One region of the Streptomyces sp. AN091965 genome, then DNA from elsewhere that is predicted to be linked to it. Evidence: riboswitches for the same ligand, from Rfam matches in the RefSeq annotation. Region 1 holds a riboswitch; each other region holds the start of a gene.
The links. Region 1 has a riboswitch for cobalamin ahead of MQV74_RS39505 ((2Fe-2S) ferredoxin domain-containing protein). Riboswitches for the same ligand answer to the same signal wherever they lie in the genome.
Positions count from the first base shown of each region.

Region 2: linked by a shared signal. The riboswitch ahead of metE (5-methyltetrahydropteroyltriglutamate--homocysteine S-methyltransferase) and the one ahead of MQV74_RS39505 ((2Fe-2S) ferredoxin domain-containing protein) in region 1 are both predicted to bind cobalamin.
Region 3: linked by a shared signal. The riboswitch ahead of MQV74_RS13090 (ABC transporter substrate-binding protein) and the one ahead of MQV74_RS39505 ((2Fe-2S) ferredoxin domain-containing protein) in region 1 are both predicted to bind cobalamin.

Region 1 covers NZ_JALDMY010000001.1:9,558,201-9,568,516, forward strand. Annotated here, with positions in the region: gene MQV74_RS39480 (hypothetical protein) at 1-610, opposite strand, end outside; gene MQV74_RS39485 (hypothetical protein) at 607-858, opposite strand; gene MQV74_RS39490 (bifunctional cytochrome P450/NADPH--P450 reductase) at 1,168-4,398, shown strand; gene MQV74_RS39495 (MFS transporter) at 4,680-5,915, shown strand; gene MQV74_RS39500 (cytochrome P450 family protein) at 6,185-7,447, shown strand; cobalamin riboswitch at 7,475-7,595, shown strand; gene MQV74_RS39505 ((2Fe-2S) ferredoxin domain-containing protein) at 7,659-8,066, shown strand; gene MQV74_RS39510 (cobalamin-binding protein) at 8,097-9,011, opposite strand; gene MQV74_RS39515 (SMP-30/gluconolactonase/LRE family protein) at 9,149-10,111, shown strand; gene MQV74_RS39520 (PadR family transcriptional regulator) at 10,214-10,316, shown strand, end outside.
Region 2 covers NZ_JALDMY010000001.1:8,925,761-8,936,076, forward strand. Annotated here, with positions in the region: gene MQV74_RS36645 (polysaccharide lyase family 8 super-sandwich domain-containing protein) at 1-1,382, opposite strand, end outside; gene MQV74_RS36650 (chitinase) at 1,566-2,627, opposite strand; gene MQV74_RS36655 (MBL fold metallo-hydrolase) at 2,739-3,617, opposite strand; gene MQV74_RS36660 (hypothetical protein) at 3,797-3,997, shown strand; gene MQV74_RS36665 (amidase) at 3,984-5,387, shown strand; gene MQV74_RS36670 (TetR/AcrR family transcriptional regulator) at 5,450-6,019, shown strand; gene metE (5-methyltetrahydropteroyltriglutamate--homocysteine S-methyltransferase) at 6,066-8,390, opposite strand; cobalamin riboswitch at 8,553-8,769, opposite strand; gene tsaD (tRNA (adenosine(37)-N6)-threonylcarbamoyltransferase complex transferase subunit TsaD) at 8,896-9,960, shown strand; gene MQV74_RS36685 (GNAT family N-acetyltransferase) at 9,960-10,316, shown strand, end outside.
Region 3 covers NZ_JALDMY010000001.1:3,123,095-3,133,410, reverse strand. Annotated here, with positions in the region: gene glnII (glutamine synthetase) at 314-1,342, opposite strand; gene MQV74_RS13130 (hypothetical protein) at 1,521-1,991, opposite strand; gene MQV74_RS13125 (arsenate reductase family protein) at 2,155-2,523, opposite strand; gene MQV74_RS13120 (hypothetical protein) at 2,691-3,047, shown strand; gene MQV74_RS13115 (DUF2252 domain-containing protein) at 3,279-4,619, shown strand; gene MQV74_RS13110 (asparaginase) at 4,707-5,672, shown strand; gene MQV74_RS13105 (haloacid dehalogenase-like hydrolase) at 5,757-6,890, opposite strand; gene MQV74_RS13100 (AraC family transcriptional regulator) at 7,084-7,956, shown strand; gene MQV74_RS13095 (VOC family protein) at 7,962-8,408, shown strand; cobalamin riboswitch at 8,432-8,617, shown strand; gene MQV74_RS13090 (ABC transporter substrate-binding protein) at 8,767-9,780, shown strand; gene MQV74_RS13085 (FecCD family ABC transporter permease) at 9,777-10,316, shown strand, end outside.

The DNA of each region.
Region 1 (10,316 bases):
CGGCGGCGGTTTGCGTTCCCAGGCGCAGGCCGTTGCCGTCGAAGAAGACGTATTCCACGTCGTCCGCGGCCTGCGTGGTGTCGACGTGCACCGTGGCCGGAACCGGCGACGGCAGCCGGAACAGCACCCCGCCCACTCCGGCGGCACGCAGCTGCCGGGCGGCGATGCCCAGGGTGCTCCACCGCGGCTGCGGCGCGTCCACGTCGAGCAGGGCGATGCGCAGCGAGCCGAGACCGGGCCCCTGCAACACGGCCCGGGGCGCGCGGTCGAGGCGCGCGGCGGCGCCGGAGCCGTCCCCGGCGTCGTCCGCTGTGGACGACGGCGTAGGCGTACGGCTGGGAGTGGGCTCGTCGGGCGACGGGGACGCGGACGGCGACGAGCTGTCCGAGGGGGACGGCGACGTCGAGGGCGACGACGGTGACACGGGCGGCGGCGACACGATGAGGGTGCCGTTGACGCACTGGACGTTGTGGCCGTTGCAGGCGAGGTTGTTGCCGTTCTCGTTGCTCTGGCCCTGCGCGTCCCCTCGGTCGCCGCCGCAGCCGCTGAGGGGGACGAGCAGGCAGAGCAGCAGCACCGCCGAGGCGGTGCGGCGCGGTGCTCCCGTCATCCGCCGGAACTCCCTTGGGACGCGGGCCGGTTCGTGGCCGAGGTGCTCGATGTCGCTCCCGGGCCGCAGGCGACGTTCTGGCCGATGCACGCCTGGTTGTTGCCGTTCTCGTTGGTCTGGACGATCGTCCCCGGACCGCGCTGTTCGCCGCCGCCGTCCTGCCCCCGCACCGTGATGAACGCCGCCGCGATCATGCCGACCGCGCCGATCACCGCCGCGATCAGGCCCACCGCGCCCCTGCCCCCCATTGCGCCCCCTCGACCGGCGTGGACCGCGCGAGTGCCGGTGCGCCGGGAGGCCAGCGTAGGCGCGACGCCACGGTCGAAGGAGGCAGTGGCGACCGGGCTACGCCAGACGGCCCGGGCGTCGCGCCTGCGGCCGGGCGGGCCGGTCTACGCGTGGACCGGCGCGGGCGAAGACCCTCGACGCCCACGGTGCTCGCCGAGTTCAGCCGAGCGACCGTGTCACTCAACACAATCAAGCGACATGGTCAGATGACAAAGTCGTGTGTATCTTAATGATCAAGCGACTGCCGGTGCGGAACGAAAGGCCCCCTCATGACGCACGTGTCCACCCCCGACCTCACCTCCACGGCGACGGCCCAGGCGATCCCGGAGCGTCCCGCGCTCCCCCTGACCGGCCACGCCCTCGACATCCCGAGCGGAGCCGACGGCCTCGTCCATCTGATGAAGGAGGTCAAGGAGTTCGGCCCGGTGTTCCGCATCCGCGCCTTCGGCTCCGAGACCGTGATGGTCGGCGGCCTGGACCTGGTGGCCGAGCTGGCGGACGAGTCCCGGTTCCGCAAGAACGTGCACGGCGACCTCGTCGAGATCAGGCAGATCGCCGGGGACGGCCTCTTCACGGCCTTCCACCACGAGGCCAACTGGCAGAAGGCGCACGACATTTTGATGCCCGCCTTCTCCCTCGGGGCCATGCGCGGCTACCACGCGACGATGCTGGACGTCGCCCGGTCGCTGATCGCCAAGTGGGACCGGGCGGTCGGCGAGGGTCCGGTGGACGTGCCCGAGGACATGACCCGGCTGACCTTCGACACCATCGGACTCTGCGGATTCGGCTACGACTTCGAGTCGTTCCGGCGCGACGACGCGCATCCCTTCGTCGACGCGATGAGCAGGGCGCTCGCCCACACCCAGACCAAGGGCGAGTCGATCCCGGGCACGGAGGTGTTCCGCTGGCGGCAGACCGAGCAGTTCCGCAAGGACGCCGCGCTGATGACGGAGCTCGTCGACGAGGTGATCCGGCAGCGCAGGGTATCGGGGGACACCAGCACCGACGACCTCCTGGGCCGCATGCTCCACACCCGTGACGCGCGGACCGGCGAGCCCCTGGACGACGTGAACATCCGCAACCAGGTGATCACGTTCCTCATCGCCGGACACGAGACCACCAGCGGGGCCCTGTCGTTCGCCCTCTACTACCTGACCAAGCACCCCGAAGTCCTGGCCCGCGCGCAGGCGGAGGTGGACGCCCTGTGGGGCGACACGGACGCGCCCGCGCCCGAGTACGGCGACATCGGCAAGCTCGGCTACGTCCGCCAGGTGCTCAACGAGAGCCTGCGGCTGTGGCCGACCGCGCCCGCCTTCGCCATGGAGCCGATCGAGGACACCGTCATCGGCGGCACGTACGCCGTGCGCAAGGGCGAGACCCTGATGGTGCTCACCCCGGCCCTGCACCGCGACCCCGCCTGGGGCGAGAACGTCGACCTCTTCGACCCCGACCGGTTCACGCCCGAGCGCGAGGCGGCACGCCCGGTCCACCTCTTCAAGCCGTTCGGCAGCGGGGAACGCGCCTGCATCGGCCGCCAGTTCGCCCTGCACGAGGCCACCCTGCTCCTCGGCCTCCTGGTCCACCGCTACCGGCTGCTCGACCACAGCGACTACCAGCTGGAGATCAAGCAGACCCTCACCCTCAAGCCCGACGCGTTCACTCTCCGGCTCGCCCGGCGCACCAGCGACGAGCGGCGCCTGCCCACCGCCGCGAGCAGCGCGCCCGTGGGCGAGGACCGGCCCGAGGCCCGCCGCGCCACCGCGACCGCGCTGACCCTGCTGCACGGCTCCAACTTGGGCACCTGCGCCGGGCTCGCCCACGACCTGGCCGCCGACGGCGACGACCACGGCTTCACCACCGCGGTCGCCCCCCTCAACGACCGCGCGGGCAGGCTCAGCCCCGCCGACGGCCCCGTGGTGATCGTCGCCGCCTCCTACAACGGCCGCCCCACCGACGACGCCGCCGAGTTCGTCACCTGGCTGGAGGGCCTGGAGCCCGGCGCCCTCGACGGCCTGCGGTTCGCCGTCCTCGGCGTCGGCGACCGCAACTGGGCCGCCACCTACCAGCACGTACCGACCCTCATCGAGGAGTGGCTCACCGCCGCCGGTGCCACCCCGCTCCTGGAGCGCGGTGCCGCGGACGCCTCAGGGGACTTCGCCGGCACCGTGGACCGCTGGAGCGCCGACCTGTGGACGGCCCTGCTCGACCGGTACGGCGCCGCCGACGGCGAGGCGGCGCGCCCCGAGCCCGACGCCGCAGAGCCGCAGGGCCTGTACGAGCTTCAGGACGCCACCGCGTGCGTCACCGGTGGACTCGCCGCCCGGCACGGCGTCCAGCCCATGGACGTACTCGACGCGTACGAACTCGTCGACATGGAGCACGAGCTGGGCCGCTCCAAGCGGTATCTGAAGCTGCGGCTGCCCGAGGGCGTCACCTACCGCACCGGCGACCACCTGGCCGTCCTGCCGCGCAACCCCGACGCCCTCGTCCAGCGGGTCACCGCCCGCTTCGGCCTCGACCCGGAGCGCACCGTGCGGCTGAGCGCCCGCCGCCGCGCCCGCAATACCCTGCCCGTCGACCGGCCGCTGACCCTGCGCCGACTGCTCACCGACTTCGTGGAGCTCCAGACCCCGGCCACGCCCGAGCAGATCGCCGTCCTCGCCGAGCACACCGCCTGCCCGCCCGAGCGCCGCCCCCTGGCCGAACTCGCCGGACTCGACGCCGACGCCTTCCGCGAGCGGGTCACCGTGACCGGGCTCAGCGTCCTGGACCTGCTGGAGCGCTACCGCGCCTGCGAGGTGCCCTTCGAGCGCTTCCTGGAACTCCTTCCGGTGCTGCGCCCGCGCCACTACTCCATCTCGTCCTCCGCGCAGGCCGCCCCCGGCGAGATCGACCTGATGGTGTCGCTGCTCGCCGCGCCCCACCGCGCGGGCGAGGGCACCTTCCACGGCGTCGGCTCGCACTACGTCCAGACCGTGCGGGCCGGGGACACCGTCCAGGCCAGGGTGCTCCCGTGCGGCGAGTCCTTCCGGCTCCCCGAGGACGACGCGGTCCCGGTCATCCTGGTCAGCGCGGGCACCGGCCTCGCACCCTTCCGCGGGGCCGTTCTCGACCGCCTGCACACCGGGTCCACCGGCACGCTCCTGTGCTACTTCGGCTGCGACCACCCCGAGGTCGACTACCTGCACCGTGAGGAGTTCGAGACGGCCGAGACGGCCGGAGCCGTCAGCATGCGGCCCGTCTTCTCCCAGGCCCCCGAGGACGGCGCCCGCTATGTCCAGGACCGCATCGCCAGGGAGAGCGCCGAGGTCTGGGACGTGCTGAGGGCGGGCGGCCGGGTCCACGTCTGCGGCGACGGCCGCCGGATGGCCCCCGCCGTGCGGGAGGCGTTCATGGCCGTCCACCGCGAGCACACCGGCGCGTCCGACGCCGAGGCCGCCGCCTGGCTCACCGAGCTCACCGAGTCCGGCCGCTACGTCGAGGACGTCTGGACGGGCTGAACCCGCCGCTGGACGGGCTGAACCCGCCGCTGGACGGGCTGAACCCGCCGCTGGACGGGCTGAACCCGCCGCTGAACCGGCTGAACCCGCCGCCCGTCCCCGCCGCCCCACCTGCCGCACCCGCCCCGTCCGGTGGTCACGGCCGCCCACCCGGCGCGCCCGTGACCACCGGGGGCCGGACCCACCCCTTCCGCACCTCCTACCGATGGGAACCCCATGGCAGTCGCACCCCCGACCACCCGCCGAGTACCCCCGGCCGACCGCGCCCCGCGGGGGCGTCGATGAAGGCGCGCGGGACGGCCGCCCTGACCCTCGGCGTCGCCGTCGCACTGATCGCCGGAGCCACCCTGGGCAACGGCGGGGCGAACCTGATGCCCCTCTTCGTCGACGACTTCTCCTCGCGGTTCGCGCTCGGGGACTCCGGCGCGGGACTCGTCGGCGCCACCCAGCTCATGGCCACCGCCGTCGTCACCCTGCGCCTCGCCGCGCGGGCCGCGCGGCCCGGCCGCGTCCGCATGGCCCGCACCGGTCTCGCCGTCGGCCTCGCGGGCTTCGTCGGGGCGACCGCGGCGAGCGACTTGCCGACCCTGATCCTCGCGAACCTCGTCATCGGCGGCGGGCTCGGCGCGGTCTACGCCGCGGCCACGGCGGCGATCGCCGCCACCGACGACGCCGACAAGGCCTCCGCGGGCACCATCGTGGGCACGGTGGCCGTGACCGCCCTGCTGATCATGGCGGTGCCCGCGGCCAACCACAGCGTGGGGGAGGGCACCGGCTTCCTGGTCATGGCGCTGTGCTGTCTGCTCGCCTGGCCCCTGGTGGGCGGCCTTCCCGACGGGCCGGCCACGAGCGGGACGTCCGAGGCCGGGGCGGCCACGGCGGCGACCGCACCGGCCGCCCCGCCGCACGACGCGGCCACCCCGTCGTGGGTCCTGCTGGGCGGGATCGCGCTGCTGTGGGCCGTCACCCAGGGGGCCTGGGCGTACGCCTCGGTCTTCGGCCGCGAACACACCGGAATGTCGGCCTCCGCCGTGTCCGTCGTCCTCGCCGTCTCCGGCGTCGTGGCCCTCGTCGGCGCCGTGCTCGGCCCCGTCGCCGCCCGCCGCTTCGGCCGTACGCGGTCCCTGGCGGCCTTCATCACGGCGCAGGCCCTGTCGATGGCCGCCCTGGTGCTCACCCACGACCCGGTGCTCTTCGTCGTCGCGGCCGTCCTGTGGCAGGCCTGCCAACTGGCCGTGCTGGTCCAGACCCTCGCGGCCGCGGCGCTCCTCGACCCGAGCGGACGCCTGGTGGCCTCCCTCAGCGGAGCGAGCGCGCTGGGCACCGGCATCGGGCCGCTGGCCGTCGGCGCCGTTCTCGACACGGCGGGCGCCGGGGTGCTCGGCGTCGTCCTGGCCCTCGGCACCTTCGTCGCGTCCCTGCCGCCGCTGCGGATGACGGTCGCCAGCGCCACGGCCGACCGCGCACAGCAGCCGGAGCCGGAGCCCGAGGCCGCCCCTGCGGTCAAGACCGGCTGAACACCCGTCACATCTCAGGCCGGGCAGGCCCCCACGGACCGTCGGACAGACGGCGCGCGCTCTTCTCGGGGCTCGCGCGGGACCGTACGATCCAGTAGCCGCCCCGCGCACGCCCGCCGCACACGCTCGCCCCGCCCGGCGTTCGCGTACGCCGAGCACAGCGCACACCGGGTGCGGCGCACGTCGCGCACAGCGCACGCCCCGTTCCTGGCCCGTCCTCGCACACGCTCCGCGATCGCTTCCTCGTCGACCCCAGCCAGAGGTGACCCGTGGACAGCCAACCCCCTCTCTTCCGCCTCGACGCGAGCGCCGGTGACCTGCACGGCGAGAACCGCAGGCTCCGCGCGATCGGCCCCGCCGTGCGTGTGCGACTCCCCGGTGGACTGCCCGCCTGGGTCCTGACCCGCCACCAACTCCTCCAGGAAGTCCTGGCGGACCCTCGTACGGGAAAGGACCCGGCGCACTGGTCCGCGTTGCGGGCGGGAGAGGTGCCGGAGGGCTGGCCGCTGATCGGCATGGTCACCAACCGCGGCATGACCACCGCCGACGGAGAGGACCACCGCCGACTGCGCGACCTCGTCACGCAGGCCTTCACCGCGCGGCGCGTCACCGCGATGCGGCCCCGCGTCGAGGCGATCACCCGGAACCTCCTCGACGCCCTCGCCGAGGGCGGCACCGATCCCGTGGACCTGCGCCGCCACTTCGCCTACCCGCTGCCCATGGCGGTGATCGGCGACCTCCTCGGCGTGCCCGACGAGCGCTTCGACGCCTTCCGGACCCTCTCCGCGAGCCTGACCAGCAGCGTCACCCCGCCCGAAGAGACCCTCACCACCCAACAACGCCTGCACGCACTCCTCGCCGACCTCGTCGCCGACCGGCGGAAGCGGCCGAAGGAGGACCTGACCAGCCATCTGATCGCCGCGCGCGACGCCGGTGACCGGCTCTCGGAGCCGGAGTTGATCGGCACCCTGACCCTGGTCCTCGTCGCGGGCCACGGCACCACCCTCAACCTGATCACCAACGCGACGGCGGCGCTGCTCACCCACCCCGAGCAGCGCGCCGCCGTCACCACCGGACAACGGCCGTGGGACGCCGTGGTGGAGGAGACCCTGCGGTGGGACCCGCCTGTCGCGCACTTCCCGCTGCGCTACGCCCTCGACGACATCCCCGTCGGGGACGTGGTGATCCGGCGCGGCGAGGCCATCCTGGCCTCGTACGCGGCCGCGGGCCGGGACCCCGACCGATTCGGCCCCGACGCCGCCGAGTTCGACGTCACTCGCCCACGGCCGAAGCACCTGTCCTTCGGCCACGGCCCGCACTACTGCCTCGGCGCGGGCCTGGCCCGTCTGGAGGCGGGCATCGCGCTGCCGGGCCTGTTCGGGCGGTTCCCGGACATGGATCTCGCCGTGCCGCGCGCGGAGTTGGTGCCGCTGCCGTCCTTCGTCAGCAACAGCGTCCAGGACCTGCCGGTCACCTTGTACGGAGGCTTGCGCGGACCCGAAGCCGGACCCCGGGGCAGCCGGATGGAATGATGACGGCGACAAGGCGACGGCGGTCCGAGGAAGCCGGTGAGAATCCGGCGCGGTCCCGCCACTGTGATCGGCGAGTGCGCCCCGACCGGCCATTGCCCCCCAGGGGGTGGAAGGCCGGGACGAGCAGCGACCCGAGAGCCAGGAGACTCACGCGGTCGCCTCCTCCACGGAACGCCGGGGCGGATCTCCCCGGAGAGAGGCAGGACGCGGCATGCCCGCAAGACAGGCCCGGAAGTCGTCCGGCACCGCAGGAAGTCACGACACGGCCACCGGCCCGGCCCCCTGCCGGGTCGTCGTCTGCCGGGACTGCTGCTGCGGCAGTCCGAAGGTGACCGGCGTCGACCACGCCGCGCAGACCGCGCGCCTGCGGGCCGAGGCACCCGTACGCGTCTCCGCCTGCCTGGACGTGTGCGAACAGGCCAACGTCATCGTGGTCCAGCCCTCCGCCGAGGGCCGGGCGGCCGGAGCCCGGCCGGTGTGGCTCGGCCTGGTCAACGACGCGGACGCGACCGAGGACATCGTCGCCTGGGTCCGCGCCGGGGGCCCGGGCGTCGCTCCGCGGCCGGAGATCCTCGACCTGTACGCCTTCACCCCGCCGCGACGCCGCGCGGTGTCCTGAACGGCCGCGCTGGGGCCGCGCACGCCCGCGTCAGGGCAGCGGGCGCGCCTCGGCCGCCGTCACTTCCGCCCCGGCGCCCACCCCGTGCAGGACGTGGGCCAGCACCTCCGCCCCGCGGACCACGCGCGGCCCCGGCCGGTTGAAGTACGCGGGCCCGTCCAGGACCCGGACGCGCCCCGACCGGACGGCGGGCAGCTCGGACCAGCCGGGCAGCCGGGTGAGCAGGTCTGTCTCGCGCAGCGTCCGCTCGGGCGGGAAGCCGCAGGGCAGCAAGAGCAGTACGTCGGGCCGGGCGGCGCGCACCGCGTCCCACGTCATGGGCCCGGTGTGCTCGCCGGGCCCGGCGAGGAGCGGCTCGCCCCCGGCGGCGGCGATCTGCTCGGGCACCCAGTGCCCGGCGGGCCACAGCGGATCCAGCCACTCGATCGCGACCACCCGGGGCCGCGCACGCCCCGCGGTCAGCGCGCGCACCCGGTCGAGGCGGGCCCGCAGCTCTTCCCGGCGCGACGCGGCGCGCTCCCGCACCCCGAGCACGGAGCCGACCGTGACCAGACAGTCCAGCACGTCGTCGAGGGTGCGCGGCTCCAGGCTCAGGACGCGGGTGTCCGCGTCCAGGAGCCGCACGGTGCGGCTGACCCGCTCGTAGGACACCGCGCAGACGTCGCACAGGTCCTGGGTGAGGACCACATCGGGGCGCAGGGCCGCCAGCGCCTCGGTGTCGAGGGAGTACAGCGAGGACCCGGAGTGCGCCGACCCGCCCACCGCGTCGGAGATCTCACGGCTGCTCAAGGCGGACTGGTCCAGATCGGCACCGGTCACCACGGGCACGGCCGCCACCTCCCGGGGCGGCCAGTCGCACTCGTGGGTGCGCCCGACGAGCCCCTCCATCAGGCCGAGTTCGGCGACGATGTCGGTGGCGGCGGGGAGCAGGGACACGATGCGCATACGCCGACCCTACGGCGTGCGCCGCCGCCCGCGCCCGCCGCCGGTGTGTCCGAGCCGACGCCTCCCGACGCTGGTGCTCACCGTTCCCGGAGCCGATACTTCGCCCGGCAGAGCGCCCCGACGACGGAGGAGAACCGATGACGTTGAAGGTGAGCCGGAGTCCGCGCGGCGTCTTGCGCGGGCCGGGCCGCGGCATCGTGTCGATGGCCCTGCTGGCCGCGGCCGCGAGTGTGCTCGCACCCGCCCCCGCGTCCGCGGCACCGGCCTGTGCCACCCCGGGGCGGGGAGCCCCGGTCCAGGTGGCGCGCATCCCCGACTGGGTCGAGTCGATCGTCGTGGACCAGCAGGGGCGGATGTTCGCCACCGCCTACTTCACCGGCCGCGTCTACCGGATCGACGCACCGGGCCGCACCCCCGTACCCCTCACCGGCGACGTGGGTGCCAACGGCGGGATCGTCGTGCGCGAGGACGGCCGCCTCCTCGTCGGCACCGGCAACGACCTCGTGCACTCGCTCACCGGCGACGTGCTGCCCACCTCCAAGCTCCTTCTGGTGGACCCGGACACCGGTGAGGTCACCACGTACGCCGCCGGGCTCGGCGGCATCGACGGCGTCGCGCTCGCGGCCGACGGCACCGTGTACACCACGACCTTGGGCGGGCGGAACATCGGCCGCGTCTCGCCGGACGGCAGGGTGGACCCGGCCTGGGCCCGGGTGCCCCAGTCCAACGGCATCGCGGTGTCCCCGGACGGGTCGCAGGTGTACGTCATCCAGACCACCGTGGCCCCCGGCCTCTACCGCATCGCGGCCGACGACCCGGCCCACCCGAGGCGTTGGGTCTCGGTGGACCCGTCCGACGTCCTCGCCCTGCCCGACGGGCTCACCCTCGACAGCAAGGGGCGGCCACTGATCACCACGCACGCCGCGGGCCAGATCTGGCGCGTGGAGGACGGCCGCCTGTGCGCCGTGGCGTCGGGCCTGCACCTCTCCACCCAGGTCACCTACGGCCAGGGCGACCGCGGCTTCTCGGCGGGCAGGCTCTACCGGGCGGGCGTCGACGGAAAGATCTACGAAGTGCCCGCGGGCGCCGACCCGTCGTAGGCCACCCGCCGTCCGCACGGAACACGACGCGGCCGGGTGAGCCGTGTCTCACCTGCCCTGCGCCGCTTGTCTATGCAACGAGTTGCATAGAAGGATTCGGGCATGGCGCTTGAGCACGCGATCCTCGTCTCCCTGCTGGAGCAGCCGGGCTCCGGCTATGAGCTGGCCCGGCGGTTCGACCGGTCCATCGGCTACTTCTGGACCG
Region 2 (10,316 bases), 630 kb from region 1:
TGGCTGCCGTCGCCCTGGAACCACGGCAGGAGGTTCTCCCCGTTCATGTACTCGTACTTGCTGATCCGGTCCGAGCTGCGGGCGAGCGCGAACGCGTAGCCGGGTCTGCGGTGCACGGTCCTGTCCATGGCGTTGAACGCGACGCATCGCGCGGCGGGGTTGAGGTCGGCGGCCGGGACGGACGCGTCGCCGAGGATGTCGGCGTACCGCACGATGCTGACGGGCGAGACGAACCGGCCCGGGTCGGGGGCTACACGGGACGTCTGCCGCACGTGCTTCACATAGCTCCGCAGGGCGCGCGCGTCGTCGCCGCGCGCGAGCGACGCCAGGTCCACGACGGCCTCGACGACCACCCCCACGTCGGCGTATCCGGTGTCGGTGCGGGACACCGCCCGGCCCTTGACGATCTCCATCATCCAGCCCTCGAAGATCACCGGGGCGAACCCGTCCCGCACCCACCGCAGCACGACCGGCACCAGCTCCTCGCCGTGTGCGAACCCCGTCCCGTCGAGGAACTTCAGGGTCTGCACCACCCGGGTGAGGAGCCCCTTCCCGTACGAGCCCGTGTAGGCGACGGAGGAGTGCTGGAGGAACGATCCGTCGGCGTAGTACCCGTCCGTCACGCCGTGCTTGAGGTCGTAGGGGTCGATGGTGGCGAACACCGTCAGCTGGTCGGTGAGTGCCTTGCGCACCCGCGCGTCGTCGGCGAGCAGCACGCCCTGGAGGACGCGGTTGGTGGTGATGTCCGCGAGGTTGGCCCCGGTGTGGAACCGGGAGTCCAGGTTCACGTCCCCGCCGACGCCGTTGCGCAGATACGCGTCCATGGAGGCGACGTACGTGCGGATCAGCTCGGGGCGGTGCGCGCGGACCACGTCGGCAAGCAGCACCAGTGTCTTGCTGATGTGCTGGGAGATGCCGATCTCCCAGTGGAACCAGTTGCCGTGGTAGCCCTTGGTCTGGTCGCCGTAGTAGCGCTCGTGCAGCCGTCCGAGGCCGTCGACGACGCGGCGCTGCACGGCGGTGTTCCCGTACAGGTCGGGGGCGGGGAGCCCGGGGGTGCGGGTGGCGAGCGCGATCTCGTACAGCTTGCGGAAGGCGGTGTTGAGGTTGGCCTCGTCGCTGCCGAGCACGAGGCCGTCGAACAGCTCGTCCGGTCCCGCGTCGTCGAGCGCCTTCAGGTTCGCCCGCGCGGTGCGCTCGACGGTGGCGAGCTTGGCGCGGGTCTCGGGCCTGGCGTTGGACTCCGTGGTCCCGGCGAACACGGCGACCACGTTGGCGACGAGGCGGTCCCGGTCGGCCGCGCTCGCCTGGCGCAAGGGGACGACGCTCAGCAGCCCGGCGGCGGCGAGCGCGGAGAGCAGACGTCTGCGGGTGAGGTCCATGGGGTCCTCCGCGAGTGGGGGTGGCCTGTCGGCGGCGGAGTCAAGCAGAGGGGAGGGGGCCGGGCAAGGGGACGGGCCCGGCGCGGAGCGATCCGGCCCGTCCTCGGTACGACGACGTCCCCCGCCCGGCGGTGGTGGCCGCCGGGCGGGGGACGTCGGCAAAGGGCTGCCCGAGGTGGTGGCTCAACGCCCCTGGAGGCGCTTGACGTTGTCGCCGAACGTCCAGTTCCGCGAGCCGTCCCAGTTGATCGACCAGGTCATCAGGCCCTTGAGGGCGCCGTTGTAGTTGTTCCAGGCCTGTGCGACCAGGCTCGGCGACATGTGGCCGCCGCCCGCGCCGGGCTGCGCGGGAAGGCCCGGCACCTGCTTGTCGTAGGGGACCTTGATGGTGGTGCCCTGGATGTTCAGTCCCTTGTTGAGGCAGTCGGTCTGCTTGGTGAAGCCCTGGACGGTGCCCGCGGAGTAGGAGTCGCCGGCGCAGCCGTACATGCTGCCGTTGTAGTACTGCATGTTCAGCCACCACAGGCGGCCGTTGTCCGCGTACTTCTTCACGATCGGCAGGTACGCGCCCCAGATCGAGCCGTACACCACGCTGCCGCCGGTGACGTACGCCGTTTCCGGGGCCATCGTCAGGCCGAAGTTGGGCGGCATCTGGGAGAGCACGCCGTCGATGATGCGGATGAGGTTGGACTGGGACGGTGAGAGCTGGTTGATGTTGCCGCTGCCGACGAGGCCGGTCTCGATGTCGATGTCGATCCCGTCGAAGTTGTACTTCTTGAGGATCGGCACGATCGTCTGGACGAAGCGGTCGGCCACCGCGCTCGAACTCAGGTCGATCCCGGCCGCCGCGCCGCCGATCGACATGAGGATCGTGGCGCCGTCGGCCTTGGCCTGGCACATCTCCGACGGGGTCGCCACCTTCACGGTGGCGTCCATGCCGTCCTCCCACAGGACCGTGCCGTCGGAGCGGATCACGGGGAAGGCGGCGTTGATCACGTTGTAGCCGTGGGCGCCCATGCGGGAGTCGGTGATGGGGGTCCAGCCGAACGGCGGGTGGACCCCGTTCGACGCGCCGTCCCAGTTCTCCCAGTAGCCCTGGAGGACCTTGCCCGCGGGTTTGGACTTGACCGGGCAGGTCTCGTCCCGCGGTGCCGCCGGCGCGTCCGGCGCCGCCGCGGCGGGCAGCTGTGCCGCGAAGGCCAGCGCCAGGGCCGCTCCCAACAGACGTACCGTCCGACCGATCATGGCGTGCTCCCTCGGGGAGGCCTTGCTACGGATGGGATGTGATGCGGCCGACGGTAAGTAGGTATAGACCTGTCGTCAATAGGTCTGGTCCAATCTGAAACTGTCGACGTGTCAGGCGCCGAGCCGCCAGCCCTCGCCCTCCGGTACGACGCGGCCCCCCGTCGGCGGGGCGAAGTGGGTGCCGAGCAGGAGCGCGCCGGTGTCCGCGGCCGTGCCGAGCAGGGCGCGGCGGGTCCTGCGGGCCAGGCCGGGGTCGATGTCCACGCAGCTGTTGATCTCCGGGTGCGCCAGCTGGACGGGGTGGTGGACGGCGTCCCCGGTGATCAGCGCGGTGGCGCCGCCGTCGCCCAGCTCCACGGCGACCTGGCCGGGGGTGTGGCCGGGGGCCGGGAGGAGGCGCAGGCCCGGCGCGAGCGTGACGGGGCCCTCCGTGACGTCTGCGAAGTCGAGCAGGCCCGCCTCGTGGACCGGGTGCACGGAGTCCCGGAACATCTGGCGCCGGGACTCCTCCATCTCCGCCGTCGCCCAGTGGTCCCACTCCGTGCGGGTGGTGAGATAGCGGGCGTTGGGGAAGGTCGGCACCCAACTCCCGCCGTCCAGGCGGGTGTTCCAGCCGACGTGGTCGGCGTGCAGATGGGTGAGGATCACCAGGTCCACGGACTCGGGCGGGAAGCCCGCGGCGGTGAGCCGGTCGAGGTAGTCGGTGTTCAGGTCGTTCCAGGCGGGCAGCGCGCGCTGCTTGCCGTTGCCGATGCCCGTGTCGACGAGGATCCGCCGGCCGTCGACGGTGAACGCGAAGCTGTGGCTGGACGCGCGCAGCACGCCGTCGGCGCAGGCGAAGTCCGGGGTGAGCCACGGCGTTCGGACGACCGTGTCCGGGGTGGCGTCGGGCAGCAGCCAGGCGCCCGTCTCGGGCGGGAAGTCGATCTCGTCGACGCGGTGCACGGCGACGCTCCCGACGGTCCACGTGGGGGCGGGGTGGTGGGTCATGAGCGCTCCGTGTCTCGAAGGGGTGCCGGAGGCGTGCGTGACCCCCGGTGGCTAAAAGCAATGCCTTTGCGTTAGTGGAGGCTAGCCCCTAGGGTGGCCTAAGGCAAACGCTTAGCTTTTGTTGTTCCGTCTGATGGCGCCGGATTCCGCCCGGACCCCTGTGGGAAGGACGCACCCCCATGCCCCCTGCCGACCTCGACCGCCACGACGCGGCCCGCTGGGCCCGCCGCGCGGGGCTCCCGTTGGCCGATGAGCGACTCGACGCCGTGGCCGCCACCGCCGCGCACATCCACGCCGTCGTCGCGACCCTGCGCGAGCTCGACCTCACCGGCGTGGCGCCCGCGCCCGCCGGGGCGGAGGTGCGCGATGCGGCCGTATGAGCTGACCCTCACCGCCGCGGCCGCCGCGATCACCGCGCGCGAGCTGTCCCCGGTCGAACTCACCGCGTCGGTCCTGGACCGCGTCGCGGAGGTGGAGCCGCGCCTCAACGCCTACGTGGAGGTGCGGGCCGAAGCCGCCCGCCGCGCCGCCGAGCAGGCGGAGCGCGACCTGACCGCCGGGCGTGCGCGCGGCCCCCTGCACGGCGTCCCGTTCGCCCTGAAGGACCTCATCGACGTCAAGGGGCAGCCCACGAGCGCCAGTTCGCGCGTGCGCGACGGCCATGTGGCGGATGCCGACAGCGCCGTCGCCGCCCGGCTCGCGGCGGCGGGCGCCGTCCTGCTCGGCAAGGCCCACACGCACGAGTTCGCCTACGGCCTGACGACGCCGCAGACCCGCAACGCCTGGGGCGCCGACCGGGTCGCGGGCGGGTCGAGCGGCGGCTCGGCCGTCGCCGTGGCGGCCGGAGCCGCGCTCTTCTCGATCGGCACCGACACCGGCGGCTCCATCCGGGTCCCCGCCGCGCTCAACGGCGTCGTCGGCCTGAAGCCCACCTACGGCCTGGTGCCCACGCGCGGAGTGACCTCCCTGTCCTGGTCCCTCGATCACGTCGGCCCCCTCGCGCGCACGGTCCAGGACGCCGCACTCGTGCTGCCCGCCCTGACCGGAGACGCCCATCTCCCGTACGAAGAGGGGGATCTGACGGGCCTTCGGGTCGGCGTCCCCGCGAACTACTACTTCGACCGCGTCGCCCCCGACGTCGAAGCCGCCGTACGGGCCGCCGTCGAGCGCCTGCGCGAGCTCGGTGCCGACCTCGTGGACGTGAAGATCCCGATGACCCGCTACGTCCAGGCGATCCAGTGGGGCCTGATGGTCCCCGAGGCCAGCGCGAACCACGAGCGGACGCTGCGCACGGCGCCCGAGCTGTACGGGGACGACGTCCGCGTCCTTCTTGAGGCGGGCGAGCTGTTCCACGCGGGTGACTACCTGCGGGCCCAGCGCGCCCGCACCCTGATGCGGCAGGAGTGGGCGCGGCTCCTGGAGGAGGTCGACGTCGTCGCCGCGCCCGCCGTGCCGCTGACCGCCGCTCGCACCGGGCAGGACACCGTGGAGTGGCCGGACGGCACGACGGAGACCGTGCCGGACGCCTACGTACGCCTGTCCGCGCCCGCCAACATCACCGGACTGCCCGCCCTGACCGTGCCCGTCGGCCGGGGCGGCGCGGGCCTTCCCCTCGGCATGCAGCTCATCGGGCGCCCGCGCGGGGAGCGGACGCTGCTGCGCGCGGGGCAGGCGTACGAACGGACGCGGCCGGGCGCGGGGGCACTCGCCCCGACGCCGGTCACCGCGCCGGTCGTGGGCGGTCCCGACCCGGTCGCCGCGATGGCCTGAGCGCCCCGCCGGGGCCGGGCCCCCGCCCGTAGAAGCTAGGAATTCGCGTTAAGGTGAACGGCATGAGTCCCAGGCCCATGGCCCGACCCGGCGGGCGCAGCGCCCGGGTGCAGGCGTCCGTGCACGCCGCCGTGCGCGAGCTGGAGGCGGAGCAGGGCCGCGCGGCCCTGACCGTCCCGCTGGTCGCGGCGCGGGCCGGGGTCACGCCGTCCACGGTCTACCGCCGCTGGGGCGACCTCCAGGAGCTCCTGTCGGACGTCGCGGTCGAGCGGCTGCGGCCCGAGGCGGACCCCGCGGACCACGGCGGCTTCCGCGCCGACCTGACGGCGTGGGCCGAGCACTTCCTGGAGGAGATGTCGTCGGCGCCGGGCCGTGCCTATCTGCGCGACGCGCTCCTCGGCGACCCCGAGAGCGGCAACGCGAGCCGCTGCTCGGACTACTCCGCCGAGCACGTCGACCTGCTCCTGGCCCGTGCCGCCGAGCGGGGCGAGCGGGGGCTGCCGGAGCGCGAGGCCGTCATGGACCACGTGGTCGCGCCGCTGCTCTTCCGGATCCTGTTCCGGCCGGACGGCCTGGCACCGGAGTTCGCGCGCGGCCTCGTGGACGCGGTCCTCACGTCGAGCGCCCGCTGAGCGCCCGCCCGGTGGCCGGGGCGCACCGGCCACCGGGCGGCCCGCGTCAGGACTCCCGCGCCGTCAGCTCCGCTCGGACCTGCCGCGCGGCGGCGACCAGGTTCTCCAGGGACGCCCGGGTCTCCGGCCAGCCGCGCGTCTTCAGGCCGCAGTCCGGATTGACCCAGAGCCGCCCGGCCGGGATGGCCTCAAGTCCCTTGCGCAGCAGGGCGGCCGCCTCGTCGGTGCCCGGCACCCGCGGCGAGTGGATGTCGTACACGCCGGGACCCACCTCGCGCGGATAGCCCGCGGCGGCCAGCTCGTCCGCGACCTGCATGTGCGAGCGGGCCGCCTCCAGACTGATGACGTCCGCGTCGAGGTCGTCGATGGCCCGGAGGACGTCGCCGAACTCCGCGTAGCACATGTGGGTGTGGATCTGCGTCTCGGGCCGTACGCCGCTCGTGGTGAGCCGGAAGGACTCCGTCGCCCACTCCAGGTACGCGGCCCGGTCCGCGGCGCGCAGCGGCAGCGTCTCGCGCAGCGCGGGCTCGTCGACCTGGATCACCGACGTGCCCGCCGCCTCCAGGTCGTTCACCTCGTCGCGCAGGGCGAGCGCCACCTGGCGCGCGGTGTCGCCGAGCGGCTGGTCGTCGCGGACGAACGACCACGCGAGCATCGTCACCGGGCCGGTCAGCATGCCCTTGACCGGCCGGTCGGTGAGCGCGTTCGCGTACGAGGTCCAGCGCACCGTCATCGGCTCCGGGCGCGAGATGTCACCGGCGAGCACCGGCGGCCGCACATAGCGCGTGCCGTACGACTGGACCCAGCCGTGCCGGGTCGCCAGATAGCCGGTGAGCTGCTCGGCGAAGTACTGGACCATGTCGTTGCGCTCGGGCTCGCCGTGCACCAGGACGTCGATGCCCGCCTTCTCCTGGAAGGAGAGCACCGCCTGGATCTCGGACTCGATGCGCTCCTCGTACGTGGCCGCGTCGATCCGGCCCGCGCGCAGGTCGGCGCGGGCCGCCCGCAACTCGGTGGTCTGCGGGAACGAGCCGATGGTGGTCGTCGGGAGCAGCGGCAGGCCCAGGCTCGCGCGCTGCGCGGCGGCCCGCTCGGGGTAAGGCTGCGCGCGCCGGGCGTCGGCGGGGGTCGCGGCGGCGGCGCGGGCACGCACCGCCGGGTCGTGGGTGAGCGCGGAGCCCGCGCGCGAGGCCAGGTCGGCGCGGTTCGCGGCGAGTTCGGCGGCGATGGTGTCCGGGCCCTGGGACAGCCCTCGGGCCAGGGTGACCAGCTCGGTCGTCTTCTGCCGGGCGAAGGCGAGCCAGCGGGCGACCTGCGGGTCGATGTCGCGCTCGACGGCGGCGTCCAGCGGCACGTGCAGCAGGGAGCAGGAGGCGGCGACGTCCACGCGGTCGGCCAGCCCGAGCAGGGTGCCGAGGGTGCTGAGGGACTTCTCCAGGTTGTTGATCCAGATGTTGCGCCCGTCGACGACACCCGCGACCAGGCGCTTGCCGGGCAGGCCGCCCGCCCGCGCGAGGTCGCCGAGGTTGGCGGCGGCGGGCCCCGTGAAGTCCACGGCCAGTCCGTCGACGGGCGCCTTGGCGAGCACCGGGAGCGCCTCGCCGAGCCGGTCGAAGTAGGAGGCGACGAGCAGCTTCGGGCGGTCGTCGAGCGCGCCCAGGTCGCGGTAGGCGCGGGCCGCCGCGTTCAGGTCGGCGGGCGTGCGGTCCTGCACGAGCGCGGGCTCGTCCAGCTGCACCCAGGCGGCGCCCGCCGCCCGCAGGTCGGCGAGGACCTCCGCGTACACCGGAAGCAGCCGGTCCAGGAGGGTCAGCGGTTCGAAGCCCGGGTCGACGTCCGGCGCGGGCTTGGCGAGCAGCAGATAGGTGACCGGGCCGACGAGCACGGGGCGTGCGGCTAGGCCGAGCGCGAGCGCCTCCCTCACCTCGGCGACCTGCTTCGTCGCGTCCGCCGCGAAGACCGTGTCCGGGCCCAGCTCCGGCACCAGGTAGTGGTAGTTGGTGTCGAACCACTTGGTCATTTCCAGGGGCGCCACCTCCGCGGTGCCCCGGGCCATCGCGAAGTAGCCGTCCAGCGGGTCCGCCGCGACGGCGGCGCGGTGCCGGGCCGGGATCGCCCCGACCATCACGCTGGTGTCCAGGACGTGGTCGTAGTACGAGAAGTCGCCGGTCGGGACCTCGTGGACACCGGCGTCCGCGAGCTGCTCCCAGTTCGTGCGGCGCAGCAGGGCCGCCGTCTCCCGCAGGCCCTCGGCGCCGACGCGGCCCTTCCAGTAGCCCTCGACGGCCTTCTTCAACTCCCGGTCTGCGCCCTGACGGGGGTAGCCGTACACGGTGGCCCGTGCCGCCGCGGCTGCGGACTTGTCTGTCACAGAACTCTCCTTCGCGAGCAATGTCGTGTGGGTCCCGGGACGATCGGGAGCGCGAAGGAGGAACAGACCGGCCGACCGGCCGCGGCCGTCGATGGCCGCGCGCCTGTGCCCGATGTGTACGCCGACCCGCCCACGAGGTCACCGGTGAGCCGCGCACGCCGGGGCGCGCACGGGCAACGGGCAGGTCTTCGGACTCGCGGGCGAGACCTCCGAGGAGGTCACCTACTGGCCGTCGCTTCCCGGGTCCGTGCCGGACCCAGTGCGTATGACGGCGGTCGTTCCCACTCACCGCTGCGGGGCAGTCCCGGATTCCCACCGGGTTCCCTCTTACGACGCCACTGCCTGGCGGGCAGGACGAACCAGTCGCGCCGCAAGCGTATGTGATGAACCCCTGTCCAGGGGAGGGGGGAAGGCAGCGGGCGCGGCTTATTGCACATTGATTGCAATTACTATGGAGGTGCAGTAGCCGGGCCGGTCGGCACGTGGAAGAAGCGGGAGTACACGCATGGCACCTCCTCGGATCGTTCTGGGGATCGAGTCTTCGTGCGACGAGACCGGGGCAGGTCTCGTGCAGGGCGGGCGGCTGCTCGGGCACGCCGTCGCGTCCAGCATGGACGAGCACGCCCGCTTCGGCGGCGTCGTCCCCGAGATCGCCGCCCGCGCCCACGTGCACGCGCTGAACCCGGTGGTCCGCCGCGCCCTCGACCGGGCGGGGCTGCGGCTCGGCGACATCGGCGCCGTGGCCGTGACGACCGGTCCCGGGCTCTCCGGCGCCCTCCAGGTCGGCCTCGCCGGGGCGAAGGGCCTCGCGTACGCGCTCGGCGTCCCGCTGTACGGCGTGCACCACCTGGCCGGGCACGTCGCCGCCGACACCCTGGAACACGGGCCGCTGCCCGACCCGTGCGTGGTCCTCATCGTCTCCGGCGGCCACACCTCGCTGCTGCTCGTGCGCGACCTGGCCCGGGACCCCATCACCCACCTCGGCGACACCCTGGACGACGCGGCGGGGGAGTGCTTCGACAAGGTGGCCCGGGTCTTCGGCCTGCCCTACCCGGGCGGTCCGGCCGTCGACCGCGCGGCCCGCGAGGGCTCGCCGGACGCCGTCGCCTTCCCGCGCCCGCTGACCGGGCCGCGCGACGACCCGTACGCCTTCTCGTTCTCCGGTCTGAAGACCGCCGCGGCCCGCTGGGCCGAGAGCCACCGGGGCGGCGAACTGCCGGTCGCCGACGGGGCCGCCGCGCTCCAGGAGGCCGTCGCCGACGTCCTGACCCGCAAGGCGGTCGCCGCCTGTACCGCGCACGGCGTGGGCACCCTCGTGGTCGTCGGCGGCGTCGCCGCCAACTCCCGGGTGCGGGCCCTCGCCGAGGAGCGCTGCCGGGCCGCGGGGATCACCCTGCGCGTCCCGCCGCTGGGCCTGTGCACCGACAACGGCGCGATGATCGCCGCCGTGGGCGACCTCCTGGTGCGCGCGGGCGCCGAGCCCGCGCCCCTCGACGTGTCCATCGACCCCTCGGCGCCACTGGAGCACGCCGCGCTGCACCCCACCGCCCGCGTCGCGAGGGCCGCCTGATGGCCGCCGTCGTGCACCGCCTCACGGGCCCCGGCCTGCTCGCCCACCGCGAGGGCATCCGCGCGGTCTACGCCGCCGCGTTCGCCGAGCCGCCCTGGCACACGGAGCCCGCCGAGGCCGACGTCTACCTGACCCGCCTCGCGGCCGACACCGCCCGGCCCGGCTTCGCGGGCGCTGTCGCCCTCGACGGCGAGCGGGTGCTCGGCTTCGCCACGGCCTGGACGTCGAGCACCCCGCTGCCCGGCACCCGCTCCTACCCGCGCGTCACCGCCGCGCTCGGCGCCGAGCGCACCGCCGCCTGGCTGTGCGGCGGCCTGGAGGTCGACGAACTCGCCGTCGTGCCCGGCGCGCACGGG
Region 3 (10,316 bases), 6.4 Mb from region 1:
GGAAACGGCTTTAGAGGGCCCGCGCGTTCAGCGCGCGGCAACACACCCGGTCGAAGTCGTGGTGCTGCCGGGAAGGCCAGAAGGGCTCAAGGTCATGATGACCCGTCGCGGTGTTCTGGAAGCTGCCCATGGCCCCCATTGAAGCAGATGGGAACGGGTCCGGCGGACCCCTTCTCGTACGTTGATACGCCGTCTTGGCATTTGGATGGCCTGAAGTGGCGCCCCTGACAAGGGGCGTTGAGCAGCACGAAAGGGGCGCCCACCACAGCGGTGGGCGCCCCTTTTTGAAAACCGGCACAACGTACGGAACAGGTCAGACCTGACCGGCCTTCTCCAGGGCCGCGCAGCAGGTGTCGACAAGCAGCCGCGTCACCACGTACGGGTCGACGTTCGCGTTCGGGCGGCGGTCCTCGATGTAGCCCTTGCCGTCCTTCTCGACCTGCCACGGGATGCGGACCGAGGCGCCGCGGTCGGAGACGCCGTACGAGTACTCGTTCCACGGGGCGGTCTCGTGCAGGCCGGTGAGGCGGTCGTCGATGCCCGCGCCGTAGTTCTTGACGTGGTCCATCGGCTTGGAGCCCTCGCCGAGCGACTCGCACGCGGTGATGATCGCGGGGTAGCCCTCGCGCATGGCCTTGGTGGAGAAGTTCGTGTGCGCGCCCGCGCCGTTCCAGTCGCCCTTGACCGGCTTGGGGTCGAGGGTCGCGGAGACCTTGAAGTCCTCGGCGGTGCGGTAGAGCAGCCAGCGGGCCACCCACAGCTGGTCGGAGACTTCCAGCGGGGACAGCGGGCCGACCTGGAACTCCCACTGGCCGGGCATGACCTCGGCGTTGATGCCGGAGATGCCGAGACCGGCCTTGAGGCAGTTCTCCAGGTGGGCCTCGACGATGTCACGGCCGAAGATCTCGTCCGAGCCGACGCCGCAGTAGTAGCCGCCCTGCGCGGCGGGGAAGCCGCCGACGGGGAAGCCGAGCGGGCGGTCGCCCTCGAAGAACGTGTACTCCTGCTCGATGCCGAAGATCGGCTCCTGCGCCGCGAACCGCTCCTCGACCTCGGCGAGCAGCGCCCGCGTGTTGGAGGAGTGCGGCGTCATGTCCGTGTTCAGGACCTCGCACAGGACCAGGATGTCGGCGCCGCCGCGGATCGGGTCCGGACAGGAGAAGACCGGCTTCAGGACGCGGTCGGAGGCGTGGCCCTTCGCCTGGTTCGTGGACGAGCCGTCGAAGCCCCAGAGGGGGAGCTCGGCGCCCTGTGCGTCATCGGTGAGGATCTTGGTCTTGGAACGGAGCTTGGCGGTCGGCTCGGTGCCGTCGATCCAGATGTACTCAGCCTTGAAGGTCACGGGCCTCATCCTTAGAACACTTGGTACGGCGCAGTCGTGCGGGTGCTGCGGGCCGTGGCGATGACGGCAGCCTGTCAACACGCGATTTCCCGTCCGTTGCCCATATGTGAACCCCGTGTTACCTGGGGCGGGAGTGGTTCAGATCACCCCGCGGGGCCGGTGCCGGGCGGGCGCGGCGCTACTTGATCACCGCGTTGGCCGCCGCGATCAGCAGGCCGATCGCCGCGTCGGCGACGCCGATGAGCACGGCCGAGCGCCTGCGGTAGCCCGAGCGCAGCGCGGCGAAGGTGCCCCAGCCGAAGAGCAGGGCCGCGTTCAGGCCGAGCCCGGTGTACGTGACGCTCCGCTCGGGCCAGTCCATGATCCCGGCGAGGACGAGGAGCGCGACGGTCGGCCAGCAGGCGATGACCACCGGCCACTCGTCGGCGAGCGCCCAGCCGAGCTGGCGCCAGCGGTGGCTGCCGCTGCCCGGCCTGTGCGTGGCCATGTGGTGGGCGTAGCCGTGGGCGAGCGCCGCCGTGCCCGCGGTGACCATGACCCAGGCGGCGTCGTAGTACGGCGTGAAGCGCTCGCCCTCGGACTGCAGGGCGGCGAGCAGCGCGCTCGCGAGCACCGTGCCGTAGACGCCCCCGGCGAGCCAGCTCCGCACGGGCCGCTCCCTTCACTCGTCCCGCGCCGCCGGTGCGGCCCGGGTGGAGCGCTCCACCCTACGTACGAATGTGCAGGTGTTTGTAAAGGTTTGCCCGCTCTTGTCGCTCGGTCGCCCTGCGCCTGTCCCGGTCGCCGGGCCGGGCGCGGGGCGTCCCGGCGCGTCACCGCCCCAGCGCGTCCCGCACCGCCTCCTCCGTGCGGGCCACCACCGCCGTGCCGTCGTCCGCCGTGATGATCGGCCGCTGGATGAGCTCGGGATGCGCGGCGAGCGCCTCGATCCACGCCTCGCGGCCGGAGTCGTCGCGCGGCCAGCGGGCCCGGTCCTTCAGATCGAGCTCCTTGGCGGCGGCCTCCTGGGTGCGGGTGATGTCCCAGGGTTCGAGGCCGAGCCTGCCGAGCACGACGCGGATCTCGTCGGCGCTGGGCACGTCCTCCAGATAGCGGCGCACCGTGTACGCGGCGCCCTCCGCGTCGAGCAGCGTCAGGGCGCTGCGGCACTTCGAACAGGCGGGGTTGATCCAGATCTCCATGCCGCACACGCTACCTCCGAACCATCCGCCCCACGCCCCCTCAAACCCCTTCTGGCCAGCGGGGATTGCCTCGCTGGGCACGGGCCGTTGTCAGTGCCGGCACGTAGAATGGAAGCAATGTTCGAAGGGGCCCGCGAGGGTTCCCGAACCGCGACAGGAGGATGTCCGTGCCCGCTGCCGCAGTCCCGTCCCTGCCCGCCGAGCCGACCGCCCGCTCCCGCAACCGCACCCCGTCCCGAGCGTCCCGCACCCCGTGCCCGGCCCAGCAGCCGCTGCTCGACGTGCCGTACGTCCCGATGGAGAAGCACCCCCTGCCGCCCGGCCGCCCCCGCGAGTGGTACGTCACGCACAACCGCCGCCTCAAGGCCATGCGCCTGGCCATCGCCCTGCTCGACGCGGGCGTCTGGGTGCCGAACCAGGCGAGCAACGTACGGATACGCACGATGGCCGAAACGGTGGGCATCCACCCCCCGTCCGACACGACGTGCCACATGGTGCGCGCCTTCATGCGCTACAACCGCTGACGCGGATCCTCCCCGGGCCCGGCGTCACCCGCTCGGCGTACCCGACATGCGCGCCCGCGCGCTCCGGCGTTGGCTGCTCTTGGTCCCTCACACCCGTCCGGCGTGTGCGGCCGTGCGCGCGGCGCGACCGACGGGGTCGCGGGGGGAGAGCCTCCTGACCACGGGAAGAGGGGCGGGCCCGGGGTGCCCCGCGAGCACCCCGGGCCCGCCCGCCGAAAGGGGAGACCGCCCATGACCACCGCGGCCGAGCGCGCGGAGCGGGGCAAGGCCGCCCGCAAACGGGCCTCCCGGTCCTCGCACGGGATCTGGATCCCCTCGGCGGACCGGCCCGACCCGGTGGCCGTCCTGGAGCGGCAGGCCGCCGACCGCGTGCAGGAGCTCCTTCCGATCCGCTACGGGCGCATGGCCGCGTCCCCGTTCGCCTTCCTGCGCGGAGCCGCCGCCGTGATGGCGGGCGACCTCGCCGCCCAGCGCCACACCGGCCTCACCGTGCAGCTCTGCGGGGACGCGCACCTGCTGAACTTCGGCGTGTTCGCCTCACCCGAGCGCCGCCTCCTGTTCGACCTGAACGACTTCGACGAGACGTACCCCGGCCCCTTCGAATGGGACGTCAAACGCCTCGCCGCCAGCGTCGCCGTGGCCGCCCGCGAGACCGGCAGGGGCGAGGACGGGGCCCACGACGCGGCCCTCGCCGCCGTCACCGCCTACCGCACCGGCATCCGGCGCCTGGCCCGCAAGGGCGAGCTGGACGTCTGGTACGCCAGCGTCGACACCGACGACCTGCTGCGCCTCATGGGCTCCGCGCGCCGGCGCGAGCGCGCCGAGGCCCGCCTCGCGCACGCCCGCCGCCGCACCAGCCTGCAGGCCCTCGGCAGACTCACCGAGGTCGTCGACGACCGCCGCCGCATCGTCCACGACCCGCCCCTCCTCGAGCCGGCGGGCGCCCCCGACATGGCCGCCCTGCGCAAGATCTTCGGCGACTACCGCTCGACGCTCGCCGAGGAGCGCCGCCTCCTGCTCGACCGCTACCGCTTCGTCGACGCCGCCCGCAAGGTCGTCGGCGTCGGCAGCGTCGGCACCCGCTGTTTCATCGTGCTGCTGACCGGCCGGGACGCCGAGGACCCGCTGTTCCTCCAGATCAAGGAGGCCGTGCGGTCCGTCCTCGAAGAGCATCTGCCCACCGGCCCCTACCTCCACCCGGGCCACCGCGTGGTCGCGGGCCAGCGCCTGCTCCAGGCCGCGGGCGACATCTTCCTCGGCTGGATGACGGGCCCGCAGGGCCGCGCGTACTACTGGCGCCAGCTGCGCGACATGAAGGGCTCCGTGGACGTCGCCGCCCTCGAACCCGCCGAACTCCTCGCCTACGCCCGCCTCTGCGGCACCGCCCTCGCCCGCGCCCACGCCCGCTCCGGGGACCGTGTGGCCATCGCCGCCTACCTGGGCTCCGCCGACACCTTCGACCGGGCCGTCGCCGCCTTCGCCGTGCGCTACGTCTCCCAGAACGCGACCGACCACAAGGCGCTGACCAGCGCGATCGAGGCCGGGGTCCTCACCGCGACCACGGCGTACTGACGGGGCCCGCCGCCCGGACCGCCGTGTGACGCGCGCAACCACGCCTCCTGGTTTCGGGCCGGTGCGGGCCCGGGGAGAGCCTCCGGCATGACCACAACCGTCAGTGTCTTCACCCTCGGCGGCACCATCTCCGCCCAGTCCGGCGGTGGCTCCACCCGCCTCACCGGCTCCCAGACCCTCGCCACCGTCCCCGTCCCGGACGGCGTCAAGACGGAGCTGCACGACGTCCGCAGGCTCCCGGGCTCCTCCCTGACCCTGGAGGACCTGGCCGACCTCGCGGAGCGCGTGGACGAGGCCACCGCCGCGGGCCACGGCGTCGTGGTCGTGCAGGGCACCGACACCCTGGAGGAGACGGCCTTCCTGCTCGACGTGGTGTGCGCGCCGCGCGCCCCGATCGTGGTCACCGGCGCGATGCGCCGCCCCGACCTGCCGGGCGCCGACGGCCCGGCGAACCTCGCCGCCGCCCTCGCCGTCGCCGCCGACCCGCACTGCCGGGGCCTCGGCGTCCTCGTGGTCCTCGCCGACGAGATCCACGCGGCCCGGCACGCGCGCAAGGCGCACACCACCTCGCTCACCACCTTCGTCTCGCCCGGCGCGGGCCCGCTCGGCCGCGTGGTGGAGGGCGTGCCGCGGATCCTGCTGCGCCCCCAGGAGCCCACCGTGGAGCGCCCGCTGCGGCTCGGGAACGCCGTCCGCGTGGCCCTGCTGACGCTCTCCCTCGGCGACGGCGGCGAGCTCCTGGACGCGGTGGACGACCGCTTCGACGGCCTGGTCGTGGCGGCCTTCGGCGCGGGCCACGCACCCCAGTGGCTGGTCGAACCGCTCGCGGCCCGCGCCGCCCGGATGCCCGTCGTCCTCGCCTCGCGCACCGGCGCGGGCCCGCTCCTCAGCGAGACCTACCGCGGCCCCGGCTCCGAGGCCGACCTGCTGTCCCGCGGCCTGATCTCCGCGGGGTCCCTCGACGCGCCCAAGGCCCGCCTGCTGCTCCACGCCCTCCTCGCGGCCGGCGCGGACCGCGGGACGATCGAGGCAACGTTCAACCGCCTGAGGTGAGCGCCCCGCCTGAGGTGAGCGCCCGAAGGGGCGCGGGGAACTGCGCGACCAGCCACGGACGAAGCGGCACATGCACCCCAACGCTCAGCCAATCTGCTCCGGCGTCACCGTCAGCCACCGCTTGTCCGCGGTCAAGGGCAGCCCCAACTCCCGTTGCCGCGCCGCGTTCTTCCGCTTCATCGCGTCCAGCTGCTTCATGTAGCTGTCCTTGCGGTTGACCCACACGCGGACGCCCCCGTGCCGCACGTCCGCCGAGTGGAAGAGCATCGGCCCGTCGCTCGACGGCGTGTCCCCGGCCACGAGGACGGGCTTCTTCCACTCGTCGATGTACGTGGAGATCGCCGCGGGCTTGCCCTGGTACCAGGTCAGCGGCGCCCACAGCCGAGGCGTCAGCTCGTAGCGGGCGAGCCGCGCCCGGTCCTTCGGCCCGAAGCGGCCCTCGGCGATCTCCTTGCGGGAGCTGGTGACGCGGCCGGTCCTCGGGTCCTTGAGCTGGAGGCCGACGCCGATGACGTTGCGCGGCTTCACCCCGTACCCGTACCGGGGGTCGGCGAGCACCATCCGCACCAGGTCCTCGCTCGCGGCGCTCACGACGTACACCTCGATCCCGTGCGCGCGCAGCGCCCCGTACAGCTCCCGCATGCCGGGGGAGAACTCGGGGCGCCGGACCTCGGTCCGCGTCACCTCGCCGTTCTCGTAGTACGTCGCCGGGATCGGCCTGTCGTACGCGAGCAGTTCGTCGACGTACCCCTTGAGCTTCTTCAGCGTGAAGCCGGAGAAGATCTGCGCGGCCCAGGGGTAGCAGACCTGGTCGTCGACCTCGCAGAGGCGGTTGTAGTAGCTGTAGAGGCTCTCCTTGTGCGTGGCCGTGTCCTTGAACGGGATGACCTTCAGGGACGGGTCCATCGACTTCCGGGTCAGGACGCCCTTCATCTCCAGGAACGGAAGCAGCGCCTCCTCCAGGTCGTTGCGGTACGTCGTGTTGTCCGCGTCGAAGACGGCGTACGCGCCCTTGTGGGCGTTCTTGGCGATGACCTCGCCGAGCTCGGCGGCCACCGGCTTCGGCCAGTGCGCGAGCCGGACGGGCGCGTCGGACGGGCGCGCGTCGGCCGTGCCCGCGCCCGGCCACAGCGCGCCGCCCGCGAACACCGCCGCCGCGAGCGCCCCCGCGAGTCCGAGGGCCGCCCGCTTGCTCCTGCTTCGTGCTCGTACAGCCATGGTGTCCGTTCCTCGGGTCCTCGCCAGGTGGTGCGCCGCCCCGTGCGGAGCGGCGGGACATGCTACGAGCGCGCGGAGCCGATTCCCATGATCGATGTCACGGTGCGTGGCGGGCATGGGACGCGGCGGAGCGGGTAGTGGCGGGGGCACGCGCGCGGCCGCGCCCGGCTCCTCGCGCGGTCACAATGGACGCATGGACACCGCCCGCCGCGAGTTCGTCCGCGCCCCGCTCCCGCCGGAGCAGGGCGGCAAGGTCGTGTCCGCCGTGGGCTACCGCACGAGCGGCGAGACGCCGGGTCTGCACCGCGGCCTGCCGTCGCCGTATCTGACGCTGATCTTCTCGTTCGACGGGCCCGTCGTCACCGGCTCCACCGCGGAACAGGCCACCGGGCCCGACGCCGAGCGCACCGACATCGTCGTGGGCGGCCTGCACCAGAGCCCGGCGTACGTCGTGCAGCCCGAGCACCAGGCGGGCATCCAGCTCGCCGTGCACCCGCTCGCGGCCCGCTCGCTCCTCGGCCTCCCGGCCGCCGAGCTGACCGGACGGCTCGTCACCGACGGCACGGACGTCCTCGGCCGGATCGCCGCCGGCGTCCGCGAGCGGCTGTGCGAGGCCGACGGCTGGGACGAGCGGTTCGCCTGCCTCAACGCCTACTTGGCGCGCCGCGCCGCCGACGCCGAGCGCCTCGCCCCGGTCCGCCCCGAGGTCGCCGAGGCCTGGGCGTGGCTCGCCCGGCACCGGGGCGCGGGCACCCTGCGGGGCCTGGCCGCGCACGTCGCGCTCAGCGAGCGCCGCCTGACGGCCCTGTTCCGCGCCGAGACCGGCGTGACGCCCAAGCAGGCCGCCCGCCTGATGCGCTTCCAGCACGCGAAGGCGCGGGTCGTGCGCGCGGTCGTCGCGGGCGCGCCCGCCGACCTCGCCCGCGTCGCCGCCGACTGCGGCTACTACGACCACTCCCACCTGGTGCGCGACTTCCGCCAGTACACGGGCGCGAGCCCGAGCGCCTGGCTGGCCGAGGAGTGCCGGAATATCCAAGCCGGGGGACACCGCGACGGCGAAGACTGAGGGACATGAACACCAGCGAAGCGGTACAGAGCAGCCACACCTCCCCGAACCCGCGCACCCCGGACGTCTGGCCCACCTTCCAGGCCCACGACGCCCCCGCCCTCATCGACTTCCTCGTCACCACCGTCGGCTTCCTGCGCACCGCCGTGTACGAGGACGGCGGCCGCGTCGCCCACGCCCAGCTCGACTGGCCCGAGGGCGGCGGCGTCATGCTCGGCTCGTACGACCCGCGGTCGGCCGAGTGGTGCCTGCAGCCGGGGACGTTCGGCGCGTACGTCGTCACGGACCACGTCGACGCCCTCTACAGCCGCCTCAAGGAGGCGGGCGTAGAGGTCGTCCGCGAGATCGAGGACCAGCCGTACGGCAGCCGCGAGTTCGCCGTCGCGGACCCGGAGGGCAACAAGTGGTCCTTCGGCACCTACCGCGGCGAGCCGCACCCCGAGCAGGGGTGACGTCCTCCCGGCCCGCGGCGGGGTGATAGCTTGCGCACGCCAGTCGCGCCCGCACCCGGGCCAGGGAATCCGGTGGGAATCCGGAACTGACGCGCAGCGGTGAGGGGGACGGGCGGGACCAGCGGCCACTGGATGTCACGGACATCCGGGAAGGCGGCCCCGCCCGGACGAACCCGAGTCCGAAGACCTGCTGGCACCGCCGACCGCGCGCCGGGCGGCGGGGTTTCGCAGACCAGGCTCCGCGCATGAGCCATGAGACCCGGGAAGACCTGTGCCTCCTCTCGTCCCTCGCGCACGCCGCGCGGCCGCCCGCCCCCGCAGTGCCGCCCCCGGTGCCCGCACCGCCCCCGGGCCGCGCCTGACCGCCCTGCTCGCGGCGGGCGGCCTGCTCCTGCTCACCGCCTGCGGCGGCTCGGCCGAGCGGAGGGACGCGGGCGCCAAGGCCCCCGGCTACCCGGTGACCGTCACCTCCTGCGGCGAGAAGGCCGAGGTCACCTCGCCGCCCGAGCGGGCGGTCTCCCTCGACCAGGGTTCCACGGAGATCCTGCTCTCCCTCGGCCTCGCCGACCGCATGGCGGGCACCGGCACCTGGACCGACCCGGTCCTGCCCGGCCTGAAGAAGCAGAACGCGAAGGTCGAACGCCTCGCCGACCGCTACCCGTCCCTGGAGAAGGTCCTCTCCAAGGAGCCGGACTTCGTCAGCGCGTCGTTCCTCTACACCGTCGGCAAGGGCGGCGTCGCCGACCGCGCCAAGTTCACCGAGCTCGGCGTCCCCGTCTACGTCTCGCCCACCGACTGCGCGGGCAAGGACAACGGCGGCGACGGCGACGGCACCCGCACCAAGACGCTCACCATGGACACCGTCTACGGCGAGATCCGCGACCTGGCCCGGGTCTTCCACGTCCAGGCGCGCGGCGAGCGCCTCGTCGCCGACCTCAAGTCCCGCGTCACCCGGGCGAAGCGGACGCTCAAGTCGTCCGACGCGTCCGTCCTGTACTGGTTCTCCGACTCCAAGGCGCCCTACATCGCGGGCTGCTGCGGCGCGCCCGGCGTCATCACGCGCGCCCTCGGCGTCCGCAACGTCTTCGCCGACACGCGCGCCGAGTGGCCCCAGATCAACTGGGAGACCGTGGCCGACCGCGACCCGGACGTCCTCGTCATCGGCGACCTCACCCGCAAGGCCCAGTCGGCCGAGAGCGCCCGCCAGAAGATCAGGTTCCTGGAGTCCAACCCCGTCACCAAGAACCTCACGGCCGTGAAGAAGAAGCGGTACGTGCTGCTCAGCGGCCAGGCCCTCAACCCGACGATCCGCACGGTCGACGGCATCGAACAAGTCGCGGCGGGGCTGCGCGCGTTCGGCCTGGCGCGGTGAGCACCGCCGTGCGCGAGCGGACGCGCGGCTCCCGGCGCGGACGGCACGGCGCCGGGCGCGCGGCGCTGCTGTGGGCGGCGGGCCTGGTGGCCCTGCCGCTGTCGGTGGCCGTCGCCGTCACCATCGGCCCGGCCGACATCTCCGTACCGGACGTCTGGGCGGCGGTGGCCGCCCACCTCGGCTGGGGCGAGGCCGAGCTCACCCCGCTGCGCGACGGCATCGTATGGAACCTGCGCATGCCGCGCACCCTGCTCGCGGGCGTCTGCGGGGCGGGCCTCGCCGTGTGCGGCGCGGTCCTCCAGTCGCTCCTGCGCAATCCGCTCGCCGACCCCTTCGTCCTCGGCGTGTCCTCAGGGGCGTCCACGGGCGCGGTGGCGGTGGTGGTCCTCGGGGTCGGCGGGGGAGCGGTGTCGGTCTCCGGCGGGGCGTTCGCCGGAGCCCTGTGCGCGTTCGGCTTCGTGCTGCTCCTGAGCCAGGCGCTGGGTGCCACGACGGACCGCGTGGTCCTGTCCGGGGTCGCGGCCATGCAGCTCTTC